2 regions of the Nonomuraea sp. NPDC050328 genome follow, and region 1 is predicted to be linked to the other one. Evidence: predicted binding sites of a transcription regulator. Region 1 holds the regulator's gene; the other holds the start of a gene.
The links. The regulator LexA, encoded in region 1, represses DNA repair genes until DNA is damaged. The targets are predictions, from matches to a motif close to TCGAACANNTGTTCGA.
Positions count from the first base shown of each region.

Region 2: a site for LexA is predicted at 4,120-4,135, ahead of ACIBG7_RS09835 (SAV_6107 family HEPN domain-containing protein). Genes of this name have one in related genera too.

Region 1 is NZ_JBITIW010000008.1:331,458-338,703, reverse strand. Features, by position in the region: gene ACIBG7_RS29100 (PDZ domain-containing protein) at 1-761, shown strand, start outside; gene ACIBG7_RS29095 (MalY/PatB family protein) at 907-1,929, opposite strand; gene lexA (transcriptional repressor LexA) at 2,485-3,192, opposite strand; gene nrdR (transcriptional regulator NrdR) at 5,392-5,850, shown strand; gene ACIBG7_RS29080 (vitamin B12-dependent ribonucleotide reductase) at 5,847-7,246, shown strand, end outside.
Region 2 is NZ_JBITIW010000002.1:787,604-794,849, reverse strand. Features, by position in the region: gene ACIBG7_RS09855 (amino acid permease) at 1-884, shown strand, start outside; gene ACIBG7_RS09850 (universal stress protein) at 881-1,768, shown strand; gene ACIBG7_RS09845 (transcriptional regulator) at 2,040-2,534, shown strand; gene ACIBG7_RS09840 (hypothetical protein) at 2,833-2,982, shown strand; gene ACIBG7_RS09835 (SAV_6107 family HEPN domain-containing protein) at 3,410-3,856, opposite strand; gene ACIBG7_RS09830 (peptidoglycan-binding protein) at 4,281-5,072, opposite strand; gene ACIBG7_RS09825 (YbaK/EbsC family protein) at 5,192-5,668, shown strand; gene ACIBG7_RS09820 (GNAT family N-acetyltransferase) at 5,665-6,225, shown strand; gene metF (methylenetetrahydrofolate reductase [NAD(P)H]) at 6,246-7,172, opposite strand; gene ACIBG7_RS09810 (polyprenyl synthetase family protein) at 7,239-7,246, shown strand, end outside.

The DNA of each region.
Region 1 (7,246 bases):
CCCTCCTGTCCGGTACGGCGGAGCATCCGGTCGAGCTGACCATCCGCCCGGCCTCCGGCGGCGAGACCCGGCGGGTCGTCGTCACGCCCGTCGCCGACGAGACCGCCCTGCGCTACCACGCCTGGGTGGAGGGTCGCCGCGCCCGCGTCCACGAGCTGTCCGGCGGGCGGCTCGGCTACCTGCACGTGCCGGACATGGTCTCCTCCGGCTGGGCGCAGTTCCACCGCGACCTCCGGACCGAGATGGCCCGCGAGGGCCTCGTCGTCGACCTCCGCGAGAACGGGGGCGGGCACACCTCCGAGCTCGTCCTGGAGAAGCTGTCCCGCCGGGTCACCGGCTGGGTCCGCTCACGCGGCTACGAGCCCATGCGCTACCCCGTCGACTCGCCGCGCGGCGCCATCGTGGCCATCGCCGACGAGTTCGCCGGCTCGGACGGTGACATCGTCAGCTCCGGCATCAAGGCCCGCAAGCTCGGCCCGCTCATCGGCACCCGCACCTGGGGCGGCGTCATCGGCATCGACTCGCGCTACTCCCTGGTGGACGGCACCGTCGTCACCCAGCCCCGGTACTCCCACTGGCTGGAAGGACAGGAGTGGGGGGTGGAGAACTACGGCGTCGACCCGGACCTCGAGGTCGTCACCACCCCGCAGGACCGCGCCGCCGGGCGTGACCCGCAGCTGGACAAGGCGATCGAGCTCGCCCTCGCCGCCCTCACCGACACCCCCGCCGCCACCGCCCCGCCCCTGCCCCCGCTGACCTGACCCCGGAGACGAGAGGAAGGGGCACGGGCACCCGCCCTGCCCCTTCCCGGGTCCTGAGCCCGGCTTGGGGAGCCGCCGCGCCCAGTTCATCCATCCGGTTCGCCGGCCGGAGGCCTTGGGCTCCTGAGCGGACGCGGCCCGTTCTCTAGAACTCCACGGACGAGATCCGCCCGACCAGTTCCTCCAGCACGGGCAACGAGGTGGCGAAGTTGAGCCGCGCGAAGTTCTCCCCGCCGGGCCCGAACTGCTCACCCCCGCTGAGCAGGACCCCCGCCTCCCGCTCCAGCCGCTCGGCCGCCCCCGGCCGCCCGAAGTCGAGCCACGCCAGGTAGGTGGCCTCAGGCACCCGATACCCGACCCCGGCCGGCAACCGCTCGGCCAGCATCCGCCGGTTCCGGTCGAGCAGACCGAGGATCTCGGCCAGCCAGGGCTCCCCGTGCCGCCAGGCCGCGACCGTCGCCTCCACCCCGAACAGGTTCGCCTCGCCGTACAGGAACTTCGGCGCCGACCACACGGCCTTCCGCGTGGCCTCGTGCCCGAAGTGCGCCACCGCGCACCGGACCCCGCCCAGGTTGAACGCCTTGGACGCCGAGGTCAGCGTGATCGTCCGCTCCGGGAGCAGCGTGGCGAACGGGATGTGCCGGTGCGGCTCGTACACCAGGTCGGCGTGGATCTCGTCGGAGATGACCACCAGGTCGTGCCGCTCCGCCGCCTCGGCCAACTCGGTCAGCTCGGCCCGCGTGAACGCCCGTCCGGTCGGGTTGTGCGGGTTGACCAGCAGCAGCACCTTGGCCCGTGCCAGATCCGGTACCTCGAACCGCCACCCGTCCCCGTCCGTGTCCACTTGTGCGGCGATCGGCAGGATGGGGCGGTTCATCTCGGTCAGCGACGCCACGAACGCGTTGTAGGTCGGCGTGTGCACCGCCACCGGATCGCCGGGCTCGGTGATCGTGTGCAGGATGACCTGGAGGGCCTGGTTGAGGTCGCTGAACGCCCTGACCCGGTCCGGGCCCGAGGGCCGCCAGCCGTACTTGCCCTCCGACCGCTCGGCGAACGCCTCGATGAGCGGTGCCGGGGCGTACTGCTCGTCCCAGGTCGGATACCCCAGGTCGGTGACGATCCGCCGTTCCAGGGCCTCCCGGATCACCGGGGCCACCGGGAAGTCCATGTCCGCCACCCAGGCGGGAATCACCCCCGGGCCCGCTTTGGACCACTTAACCCCGTCGCGTAGCGCTTTGAGGTCTTCCGCCCGGAAAGTGTCGTTCACCCTTTCAGTCTAGATCACCCCCTCTTTTCGCCCCAGCCCCGCTTCCTGGCACCGCCTTGGCGGGGCTCGGGGGCTGCTTTGCGGTGAAGAGGTCCGCCTGTACGGGAGCGTGGGCGCGCCTGAACCGGGGCCCGGCCGGCCCGAGCAAGTGGCCGACCATCCAACCCGGCCGGCCCACCGAAGTGACGAGAAGCCCCAGGGCACCGGACGCCTCAGCAGAAGCGGCGGCCAGGCTCAAGGCGCGGCGGCTCAAGCAGCGGGGGCATGAGGCGGCAAGGAACAGGCCAGGGGGCGGGTCTTAGGGGTCGGCAAGTAGCGGGGCACTCAGGGGGCTCAGAAGGTACCGAGGCGCTCACCGGGTGAGGCTCAGGAGGAGAAGGCGAAACGACTGAGGAACCAGGTGGGGGCCGGTCGGCCGCCCGTGTGCGGACGGGGGCCGACCGGTCGGAGGGGGTTTCAGAGGCGGCGAAGCACCGCCACGACCTTGCCCAGGACGCTGGCCTCATCGCCGGGGATCGGGTCGTAGTTGGGGTTGTGCGGGACGAGCCAGACATGCCCGTCCTTGCGCTTGAACGTCTTGACGGTCGCCTCACCGTCGATCATCGCGGCCACGATGTCGCCACTCTCGGCCACCGGCTGCTGCCGTACGACCACCCAGTCGCCGTCGGCGATCGCCGCCTCGATCATCGAGTCACCGCTGACCTGGAGCAGGAAGAGCGTGCCCTCGCCCACGAGCTGCTTGGGCAGGGCGAACACGTCCTCCACGCTCTCCTCGGCCAGGATCGGCCCACCGGCGGCGATCCGGCCGACCAGCGGCACGTACGCCGCCGTCGGGCGGCTCACCGGCGACTCGACCTCGTCGCCGTCCGGATCTACCCACAGCACCGGCTCACCCGGCAGCCGGACCTCCAACGCGCGCGGCCGGTGCGGATCGCGCCGCAGGTAGCCCTTTCGCTGCAAGGCCGTCAGCTGGTGCGACACGCTCGACGTGCTGGTCAGCTGGACCGCCTCGCCGATCTCGCGCATGGAGGGCGGGTACCCGCGCTGCTGCACCGAGTCGCGGATCACCTCCAGGATCTTGCGTTGCCTGGGCGTCAGACCCAGTGAGTCACGCCTGCGCAACGCGAGGTCGCTGACACCGTTGGAGTCATCGTGCTCGCTCATGCCCTGTTCCTCCTCACCGGCAGACCTTCCGGTCCGTGGTTCGTGTGTCGCACACAGCGACGATATCGCCGTTGAAGATCATCCTCAAACAATTGTTCGAGTGTTCCTCGAAAATGTCGGGTCCCTGTGGTAGACCATCGTACGGGAGTTCGATCGACATCGTGTTCGATACGCCGATCTTTGTTCGGCCATTTTCGGTCGTGACGGGGCGGGAGGCCATTCATGCGGACGACCACAATCGCAGAGACCACCGACAATCTCACCTTGATCGCCGACGCCACCCGGGAGCCCCGTCATTCGAACACGCCCCCGCCGCGTCCCCGCCGCCCGGGCACCCCACCCCTCCGCCTCGTCCCGGCGCCCCGCTCGGACACGGGTACGGCGGAGCCTTCCGGTCCCGGGGTTCCGCGCTCCGCGGGAGTCGGTGGGGGAGGGGCGCCGGGGTCGGAGGGTGGCGTACTCGCTCGGGAAGGCCGCCCTGCACGCCGTCCAGCGAGCGGGCTCTGGGGGCGGCCGGGGAGCGGCGACGGCACGGCGCACTCGAGGAGCAGCGCGGGCGGGGGTGAGACGCTCGGTGTCGGTGTCGGTGTCGGTGTCGGTGTCGGTGGGCCAGGTGACCCTCCTGGAGCGGCCGAGGGTGATGGGCCGGCCTCGGAAGTGGCTGCCGAGGCCGTACGTCTGGCGAGCGTCACCGACCTCCAGGCGTTCCGGCAGGTAACTGGGCGGGCCGAGGCTGCGGGATCGTCGGAAGGACGGCGGCCGGCTGAGCAGGTGGCACGCGTGGGGGGCGAGGGGCGTCCGGAATGGGACAGGCCAAGAGTGTTTCCGGCTCGGGGTGGAACGGGAATCCGTCCCGTGGCCGGGGGTAGTACTACGGGGACGAGACGGCGGAGCTCGGGGGAGCGGCCGAAAGGGGGCGTAGTGGTGGCGGTGAAAGGCAACGGCACCCGGACGACACCGTCCGGCACGGGACGCAAGGGCCGGACCAAGGGCCAGACACGGCGACGGGGCGCAGGCCGTGACGCGGCCCCCAGCGTGCCCCACCCTCGCGTGGGCAGCATCGTCCAGGGCGGCCTGTCCGACGACGGCACCGGCGGCGGCACCGGCACTGGCAGCGGTGGCGGTGGCGGTGGCCGTGCCGGGACCGGCCGCGTTGGGACTGGCCGTGCCGGGACAGGCCGTGTTGGAACTGGCCGTGCTGGGGCTGGCGGTGCGGGCGGTACTGGGGTCGGCGCTCGCCGGGCACGTAGGGCTCGCACGTCGTTCCGTCTCACCCGCCGGGGCCGCATCGTGGTGGCCGCGTTGATCGTCCTACTGGCTGTAGCGGGTTACTGGCTGGGCACCCTAGCAAGCTGACGCTCGGTCACTGTCACTCCACTCAAGCTGACGCTCGGCCGCTGCCACCTCCCTCAAGGTGACGCTCGGCCGCCGTCACTTCATTCAATGGGCGCCGCCTACAACCGGCGCCCATTCGTCGTCTCCGACCGCAGGACCTCGGGCTTGGCGGGAGGGCGGGCGCAGAATCCAGGGTCGGGCCGCGGCCGGGTTGGCAGCGTCCCACATGGGCCCGGAGGGGAATCAAGGCGCGGGGCCCCGACGGGGTGGGCGGGATAGGGGCGGCGGGGAGAGCGAGACCCGGGGCCGGCCCGACGGGGGGGCGAGGCGGGGAAGCACGGCAAGCCCAGGGAAAGCGGCTGAGGCGTGGGGCGGGGCGTCAGCCAAGGCGGCCTGAGGCGTGGGGCGGGGAGTCCGCCAAGGCGGGCTGTGGCGTGGCGCGGGGAAGTCGGTCAAGGCGGGCTGAGGTATGGCGCGGCGAAGTCGGGGCCAGGTGGGCTGAAGAGGAGAGTCCGACCGGCTGGGGACCAGGGCTGAGAGGGCGGCGGAGGGCGGGAATTCCCTGGTAGCCAGGAGTGTTTCCGCAGGTCGGGAGCCCCTATACCAGACCCGCCCACCCCCCGGAACCCGGCAGAATCCCATCCTCGGAACACCCGCACCACGCCCCCCACCGGCGACACGCCGACTGATCAGCCACTTCGCTGGGAAGCCGCCCGGCAAGTTGCGATCACGGCCCGGCAGTTCTACGGTTGGACCACAACATCTAGTACTTACACCGATGTAGTTCACCACAAATTGTGTTTCCGTGACCCTGCTTTGGCGACCCTTGAAGGTCGGGAAACGCGTGTGTCAAGGAGGCGTGGCGTGCACTGTCCGTTCTGTCGCCACCCGGACACCAGGGTGATCGACAGTCGCTCCACGGACGACGGGGCCGCCATCCGGCGACGCAGAACCTGTCCGGAGTGCGGGCGGCGGTTCACCACGCAGGAGACGGTCCTGCTGATGGTGAGCAAGAGAAGTGGCGTGACCGAACCGTTCTCGCGGGACAAGGTGGTCGCGGGCGTGCGGCGGGCGTGCCAGGGCAGGCCGGTGGGCGAGGACTCGCTGGCGCAGCTCGGGCAGCAGGTCGAGGAGGCCATCCGGGCGAAGGGCGTGGCCGAGATCCCGTCCAACGAGGTGGGCCTGGCGATCCTCGGCCCGCTGCGGGAGCTGGACGAGGTGGCGTATTTGCGGTTCGCGTCGGTCTACCGGGGTTTCGAGAGCCTGGCGGACTTTGAAGCGGAGATCGAACAGTTGAAGGCGGAGAAGGGGGACAAGCAATGACGGAGACGGTGTCATCGCGCAAGCGCAGCAAGGGCCTGAAGATGAAGAGGATCTTCACCAAGCCGGGCGTGCACCCGTATGACGAGATCACCTGGGAGCGCCGGGACGTCGTGATGACGAACTGGCGCGACGGCTCGATCAACTTCGAGCAGCGTGGTGTGGAGTTCCCCGACTTCTGGTCGGTCAACGCGGCCAACATCGTGACGACCAAGTACTTCCGGGGCGCGGTCGGCACCCCGCAGCGTGAGTGGTCGCTCAAGCAGCTCGTGGACCGCGTGGTCGGCATGTACACCCGGACCGGTGTCGAGAACGGCTACTTCGCCTCCGACGAGGACGCCGAGATCTTCGACCACGAGCTGAAGCACGCGCTGGTCCACCAGATCTTCGCCTACAACTCGCCCGTGTGGTTCAACGTCGGCACCAAGTCGCCACAGCAGGTCAGCGCCTGTTTCATCCTGTCGGTGGACGACACCATGGAGTCGATCCTCGACTGGTACAAGGAAGAGGGCGTGATCTTCAAGGGCGGTTCTGGCGCGGGGGTCAACCTGTCCCGCATCCGCTCGTCCAAGGAGCTGCTGTCCAGCGGCGGTACGGCCAGCGGCCCGGTGTCCTTCATGCGCGGCGCGGACGCGAGCGCGGGCACCATCAAGTCCGGCGGCGCGACTCGCCGGGCGGCCAAGATGGTCGTGCTCGACGTCGACCACCCCGACATCGAGGAGTTCATCGAGACCAAGGCGCGCGAGGAGGACAAGGTCCGCGCGCTGCGTGACGCCGGTTTCGACATGGACCTCGGCGGCAAGGACATCGTCAGCGTCCAGTACCAGAACGCCAACAACTCGGTCCGCGTCTCGGACGAGTTCATGCGCGCGGTGGACGCGGGCGAGAAGTTCGGCCTGCGCGCCCGCCTGACCGGCGAGATCATCGAGACGATCGACGCCAAGGACCTCTTCACCAAGATGGCCAAGGCCGCGTGGGAGTGCGCGGACCCGGGCGTGCAGTACGACGACACGATCAACGACTGGCACACGACGCCGGAAACGGGCCGGATCACCGCGTCCAACCCGTGTTCGGAATATGTCCACCTGGACAATTCCTCGTGCAACCTGGCGAGCATCAACCTGCTGAAGTTCCTGAAGGACGACAACTCCTTCGATGTCGCCAATTTCGTGAAGCTGACCGAGCTGATCATCACCTCGATGGACATCTCGATCACTTTCGCCGACTTCCCGACAGAGAAGATCGGCGAGACCACCCGCGCCTACCGCCAGCTCGGCATCGGCTACGCCAACCTCGGCGCGCTGCTGATGGCGACCGGCCACGCCTACGACTCCGACGGCGGCCGCGCGGTCGCCGGGGCGATCACCAGCCTGATGACCGGCGTCTCCTACCGCCGCAG
Region 2 (7,246 bases), on a different contig from region 1:
TGCTCGGCGGCTCCTCGGAGTCGGCCACCGCCAACGCGGTCTTCGTGCTCATCAAGGTCGCGGTGCTGGCGTTCTTCGTCATCGTCGCCTTCACCGCCTTCCAGACGAAGAACTTCGCGCCTTTCGCGCCCATGGGCATCGCCGGCATCACCGCCGCCGCCTCCCAGGTGTTCTTCTCCTACATCGGCTTCGACGCCGCCTCGACCGCCGGCGAGGAGGCCAAGAACCCCAAGCGCGACCTGCCGCTGGCGATCATCCTGTCGCTGCTGGTGGTCACGGTCATCTACGTCCTGGTCGCCATCGCCGCCATCGGCGCCATGCCGTGGCAGGACTTCGACCCCGACACCACCGAGGCCAGCCTCGCGCTCATCGTGGACCTGGCCACCGGCGCCACCTGGCCCGGCCTGATCGTCTCCTTCGGCGCGGTCATCGCCATCGCCAGCGTCGTCCTGACCGTCATGTACGGCCAGACCCGCATCCTGTTCGCGATGTCGCGCGACGGGCTCATCCCGCGCGTCTTCCAGAAGGTCAACCCGCGCCGCCAGGTGCCGGTGGCCAACACGCTCATCGTGACGGCCTTCATCGCCGTCCTGGCCGGGCTCATCCCGCTCGGCCAGCTCGCCGAGGCCACCAGCATCGGCACCCTGTTCGCCTTCGCCATCGTCAACGTGGGCGTGCTCGTGCTCCGCTACACCCGGCCGGACCTGCCCCGCTCCTTCCGGACGCCGTTGTTCCCGATCACCCCGATCCTGGGCGTGCTCTTCTGCGTGCTGGTCATGGCCGGGCTGGCCGGTGTCACGTGGGTGGCCTTCCTGATCTGGATGATCGTGGGCCTCATCGCCTATGCCGCGTACGGCTATCGCCACTCGAGGTTGGCCTCATGAAGATCAAGAAGATTCTGACCGGGTTCATTCCGGAGGCGCGCGGGCGGGACGGGCTGCTGCTGGCCGTACTGCTGGCCAGGCAGTCCGGGGCCGAGCTGACGGTGGCCACCATCCAGCCGCCGCCCTGGCCGACGCCGGGGCCCGGGCGGGCCGACGAGGGGGCGTGGCGCGCCTACCTGCGCGAGCAAGCCGAGGACTCCCTCTCCGAGGCACGGGAGATCGCCGGGCCGGACGCCTCCTACGTGGTCCACCACAACAAGGGCAGCGGGCGCGGCCTGGTGGACCTGGCCCGGCGGCAGGGCGCCGACCTGGTCGTCATCGGGTCCGCGCCGCACGGCACCAAGGGCCGCATCGCCCTCGGCAGCACCGCCGACCAGCTCCTGCACGCCTCCTCGGTGCCCGTGCTCCTGGCGCCCAGGGGCTGGGGCGAGACGGCGCCGGCCGCCTTCGAGCGGCTCACCGTCGCCTACCGGCGCGGGCCAGGCTGTGACGAGGCCACCCGGCTGGCCGCCAAGGCCGCCGCCCAGCTCGGCGTCTCGATGCGGCTGGTCACGCTGCTCATCCAGGGCGGGCTGATCCGCGGCGGCAACGCGGAGCTGGAGACCGCCATGGTCGAGCGGCTGCGCGACCAGGCCGACAGCGACCTGCGCTCCGCCGCCCGCGGGCAGCGCCGGCGGATCGAGGTCGAGGTGGAGATGGCCGAGGGACGCACGGTGAAGGAGGCCATCGACTCGGTCGCCTGGGTCGACGGCGAGATGATCATCTGCGCGTCCAGCGACAGCGGGCCGCTGCGCCGGGTCTTCCTCGGGGACACCTCACTCAAGATCATCAAGGCGGCTCAGCGTCCTGCGATGATCCTCACTAGGCAACCTGGCAAACAATGACGACGTAGTGGTGCTGAAGGTGCTCATGTGACATTTGTGGCACATCCCGCCGGACCGGATTCGGCATCTTTTTTCCAATCAGCTTGACCTTCGGCGACGGGACCTTTACCGTCACTGTGCGTAACCACACCTCGCGGCCGATCTGGGTCAACCAGGCTCATGGCTACCGATGGTGCCCCTAGGGGCACCACCCCCCGGTGGCTCGGGCATATGCCGCGAGGGAGGACAATTTACTGAGAGCACGTCATAAGAGAAGCCGGGGGGCCACACGATGCCGTCTGAGTACGCAAAGATGCTGGGTGCTCGACTCCGCGCCATCCGCACCCAGCAGGGCCTGTCCCTGCACGGAGTCGAAGAGAAGTCGCGTGGCCGCTGGAAGGCCGTGGTCGTCGGCTCTTACGAGCGCGGTGACCGAGCCGTCACCGTCCAGAAGCTGGCCGAGCTTGCCGACTTCTACGGGGTGCCCGTCTCCGAGTTGCTGCCCGGCGGTGCCGCGCCCAGCCCGCTCGGCCCGACGCCGAAGCTTGTGATCGACCTTGAGCGCCTGGCCCAGCTCCCCAAGGAGAAGGCCGGCGCCCTTGCCCGCTACGCGGCCACCATCCAGTCGCAGCGGGGTGACTACAACGGCAAGGTGCTCAGCATCCGGCAGGAGGACCTTCGGTCCCTGGCGGTCATCTACGACAAGTCGCCCAGTGAGCTGACCGAGGAGCTCATCAGCTGGGGCGTCCTGGACGCCGAGGCCCGCCGCGCGGTCGAGTCCTTCTGACCCCACTTCGCTTAACCGAGGCCGTGTCCCATTTTTCCGGACACGGCCTCTTTTGTCGCCCAACTTCGCCCTCTTGGACGCCCCGCCCCGTCCCCTTGACGCCCCGCCCGCCCTCCTTGCCGCCATCCCCCCTCTTGCCGCCATCCCCGCCCTCTTGTCGCCCCGCCCCGCCCTCCTTGCCCTCTTGTCGCCTCGCCTCGCCTCGCCTCGCCGGCTCCAGGCCGCGCCGCAGTCCCGCCTCTCCGGCCCCCAAGCTGCCCGCAACCGGTTCCCAAGATCACCAGGTGACCCTGGGACCATGCGAAAACCCGCCACCCTCCTGTGCGCCACCCTGGCCCTGGCCGCCCTGCCCATCTTCGGCGTGATGCTGTGGGGTCCGCCCGACCTCGGCGACCTCCCCTGGAACCGCCCCGGCTACGGCGGCCTGCTCCTCCTCGTCACCCCCTGACACCGGGCGACGGTGCCGGCGTACCGGCATCGCTCGGCCAGCCACCCCCTCCGGCGCAAACGTCCGCGTGGACACCTTCCGGCGGAGCGCACAGTCGGGCAGGCCGTGGGGACCCATCACGCAAGGTGAACACCACCGGCACCCAGGCCGCCTCGCCGGGGAACGCGAGACCAGGGTCGGACCGCACCACCTGGGCGGAGGCCAGAACGGGGCGTGGGCGCACGGCGGCACCCGGGGTGGGCCCAGGGCTCGGCCCGGACGCCGAAGCCCGCTACAGGCTCGGCCTGGACGCCGAAGCCCGCTACAGGCTCAGACCGGACGCCGAAGCCCGCTACAGGCCCAGGCCGGACGCCGGAGCCCGCTACAGGTCGTCAGGGGGCCAAGGGGTCGTCAAAGGTCGTCAGTGGCCGTCCGGGGACGCTGCTCTTCAGCCGGCCAAGGGCACGTCGAGGGGTAGAAGGGGCTGGGCGGGGACGCCCAGGATCGCCTCCACTCTGGAGACGAAGGTCTCGGCCTCGGCGAGCAGTTCGTCGGCGTCGGCGGTGGTGATGTTGCGCACCACGCCGGCCTCCGCCGAGGCGCGCTTGGCGGCGCTGGCGGTGAAGAAGGGGGCCCAGTCGGCGAGCTGCGGTTCGGCCTCGGGAAGGAGTTCCCAGGCACTGCGCAGCCGGCGACGGCGGCCCTCGGTGGGACGGGGGTGCGCGGCCAGGATGGCGGCGGCGGCCCGGAGGGCGGCCATGTGCGCCGCCACGTAGCGGGCTGCCGGGGTGCGGGCGGTGGCCGCCTCCGCCAGGCAGGAACGTGAGTCGTTGAGGTGAGCCCGGACCGCGGTCGACAGCCGGGGCCCGTGCGCGTCGTTTCGTCGCGGGGTCATCTCTGCCAGCCTCCTTGGGGTCATGGCGGCTCCCGGCGTTCCCACCAGTGAGGTCAACACTGCCAGACCCCACCGACATTTCCGCCGGGCGGCCGGACGAGGAGCTTCCCCTCTCCCCGTCCGGCCGGGACACGCCCAGCTCGTCTCCGCCGACGACGAGGACGTGCCCTTCGCCCGGGCGAGCCCGGCCGTGGCCGCCGTCCGGGGGGACGACGACCACGACCAGGCTCTTCGATGCGAGCCGCGAGCCTCACATCGCTACATCGAACATAATTTCGATCACTGCTGGTGTCAACCGGATCGCCGAACACGGGTTCGATCAATCGGTCGAGTTCGCGACAGGGCCCAGCCCGCCGGATCCCGGGAAGGCGCAGCGAAAAGGCCGCGTCCCCGGTGCGGGACACGGCCTTTCACGGCGACGGGGCTAGCGGGAGAACCGGCCCCGGACGTGCACGGGCACGCCCTTGCCGAGCATGCCGGGCAGTACCTCGGCGACGTTCATCGGCAGCCGCACGCACCCGTGCGAGGCCGGCTGGAGGGGAACCGACAGCGCGCCGTGGAAGGCGATGCCGCCGTTGAAGAAGATCGGGTTGTAGAGCTGACCCAGGTAGGACCGGTGCCAGCCGTTGGCCCGCCAGGTGGTCTTGTAGTCACCCGTGGGCGTGCGCGCCGAGCCGCAGAACCGCTGCGACTTGCCCTGCCAGACCGCGGTCTCGCAGTACGGCACGCCGCTCCCGGAGGAGATGTGCGAGATCAGCTTCTGCTGGCCGTCCACGTAGAAGACCATGATCTGCTTGGTCAGGTCGACCTCGACCCTGGTCGGCTTGCCACGGGGGACGAGCACCTTGGGCGTCCTCGGGTTCTCCAGCGCCTTCCAGGTGCGGGCGCCGATGGTGCTGGTCGGCTTGATCCCGTTGACCTTCTGGAAGGCCCAGACGGCCGTCAGGGTCGTCCCGCCGTAGCGGCCGTCGGCCTTGCCCGGCTTGTAGCCGAGCCCGGCCAGGCGGCTCTGCAGCCACTTCACCGCCGTGCCCTTCGCGCCCAGCTTGAGCGTCTTGCGCGGCGCCACCACCGGATCCACCACGGAGCCCGCAGCCGTCACAGGGCCCGCCGTCGCCCCCGCGACGGTCGTGGGGACCTGCTGGACCGCGGCGGACGCGGCCTGGCCGCCGCCCGCGAGAAGAACGGCTCCTGCCGCCAGGAGTGCGACAGCCAAACCCCGCTGCCGTTGGCCCACTCCCATCACCCCCATATGTCATTAACAATCGAATCAAGTGACACTAGCGCACCACCATGTCGGAGTAATTCGCCAGTCAAGCTGTTTAGAGTGGCCGCATGCCGGAAAAGTTGCATCCCACCACCGTCCGCGTGGCCGAGGCGCTCCGTGAGCTCGGCGCGGGCGGCGAGATCGTCGTCCTGCCCGAGTCCGCGCCCACCGCGGCGGCCGCCGCCGCGCAGCTCGGGTGCGAGGTCGGCGCGATCGCCAACAGCCTGATCTTCGACGCCGACGGCGCCCCGCTGCTGGTCCTGACCAGCGGGGCGCATCGCGTGGACGTGGAGCTGATCGCGCGCACGGCGGGGGCGGCGAAGGTACGGCGGGCCACCCCCGAGTTCGTGCGGGCGGCGACCGGCCAGCCCATCGGCGGCGTGGCCCCGGTCGGTCACCCGGCCCCGGTGCGCACGCTGGTGGACACCTGGCTGGCCAAGCACGAACAGGTGTGGGCCGCGGGCGGCCACCCGCACACCGTCTTCCCGACCACCTACGAGGAACTGCTGCGCATCACCGACGGGACCGCCGCGGACGTCGAATGATCGAGCTGCGCGACGCCGGCCCGGCGGAGTTCGCCCGCCGCCTCGACGAGGTGGTGGGCGTCTACGCCGCGGCTATGCGCCCGCCCGGCGAGCAGCTCCCGGGGCGCACGGCGATCATGCGCAGCCACACCGCCTACCCGGCCTTCCGCGGGCTCCTGGCCGAGTTGGACGGCACGTGCGTGGGCTTCGCCTACGGCTTCCACGGCGCGTCCGGGCAGTGGTGGCACGACGTGGTCTACCGGGCGCTCAGCGACGACCGTGGCGAGCTCGTGGCGGACGCCTGGCTGGGCGACGCCTTCGAGCTCGCCGAGATCCACGTGCATCCCGACTGGCAGGGCAAGGGCGTGGGCCGGGCGCTGCTCACCCGGCTGTGCGAGGGGCGGCGCGAGCGCTCGGTCGTGCTGTCCACCCACGACCAGCCCACGATCGCCCGCCGCCTCTACCGCGATCTCGGCTTCGACGACCTGCTGTCCGGCTTCGTCTTCCCGGGCGGCTGGGAGCTGTACGCCATCGCGGGCGCACGGCTCCCCCTGATCAGCACCCTGAACGAAGGCTGACCAGGGCTGATCAGGGCCGGTCAGGCCGGGGCCGCGGCGACGGCGGGCTGGATCCGCTGGAAGACCTCGGCGGTCGCGCTGGAGCGGTTGAAGGTGATGAAGTGGATGCCCGGCGCCCCCTCGGCCAGCAGCCGCTCACACAGCTCGGCGCCGTGGTCGATGCCGAGCGCGCGCACCGCCGCCGGGTCGTCCTTGACCCGCTCGAAGCGCTCGGCCACCTCGGCGGGGAACGGCGCGCCCGACAGCTGCTCGGAGCGGGCGATGGTGCTGAACTGGGTCACCGGCATGATGCACGGGATGATCGGCGTCTCGCAGCCCTGGGCGGCGACGCGGTCGCGCAGCCGGAGATAGTCGTCGGCCCGGAAGAACATCTGCGTGATCGCGTAGTCGGCGCCCGCCCGGCACTTGCGCACGAAGTACTCGGTGTCGGCCTCGATGGACGGCGAGCGCGGATGCTTGTACGGGAAGGCCGCCACGCCCACGCAGAAGTCGCCCGACTGCCGGATGAGCCGTACGAGCTCCTCGGCGTACAGCACCCCCTCGGGGTGCTGGACCCACTCCGCGCCCGGGTCGCCGGGAGGGTCGCCGCGCACCGCGAGGATGTTGCGCACCCCCGCGTCGGCGAAGCGCCCGACAAGATGGCGCAGCTCGCGGATGGAGTGGTTGACCGCGGTGAAGTGCGCCACCGGGGTCAGCGTGGTCTCGTGGGCCACCCGCTCGACGATGTCGACCGTGCGGTCACGGGTGGAGCCGCCCGCGCCGTACGTCACCGAGACGAAGGTCGGCCGCAGCGCCTCCAGCTCCCGGATGGCCCGCCAGAGCTGCCGCTCCCCCTCGGCGTTCTTCGGCGGGAAGAACTCGAAGGAGAACGTCTGCCGGCCGGTGGCGAGGAGCTCGCGCACGGTCGGGACGCGGTCGGGGAGAGTGGAGGGGCGACCCAGTGCCATGGGACAAGGGTACCGACACCCGATGGACAGCGGGTGGCACGCCGGGCAGCCATTACGCTCAAGGGCATGACCAT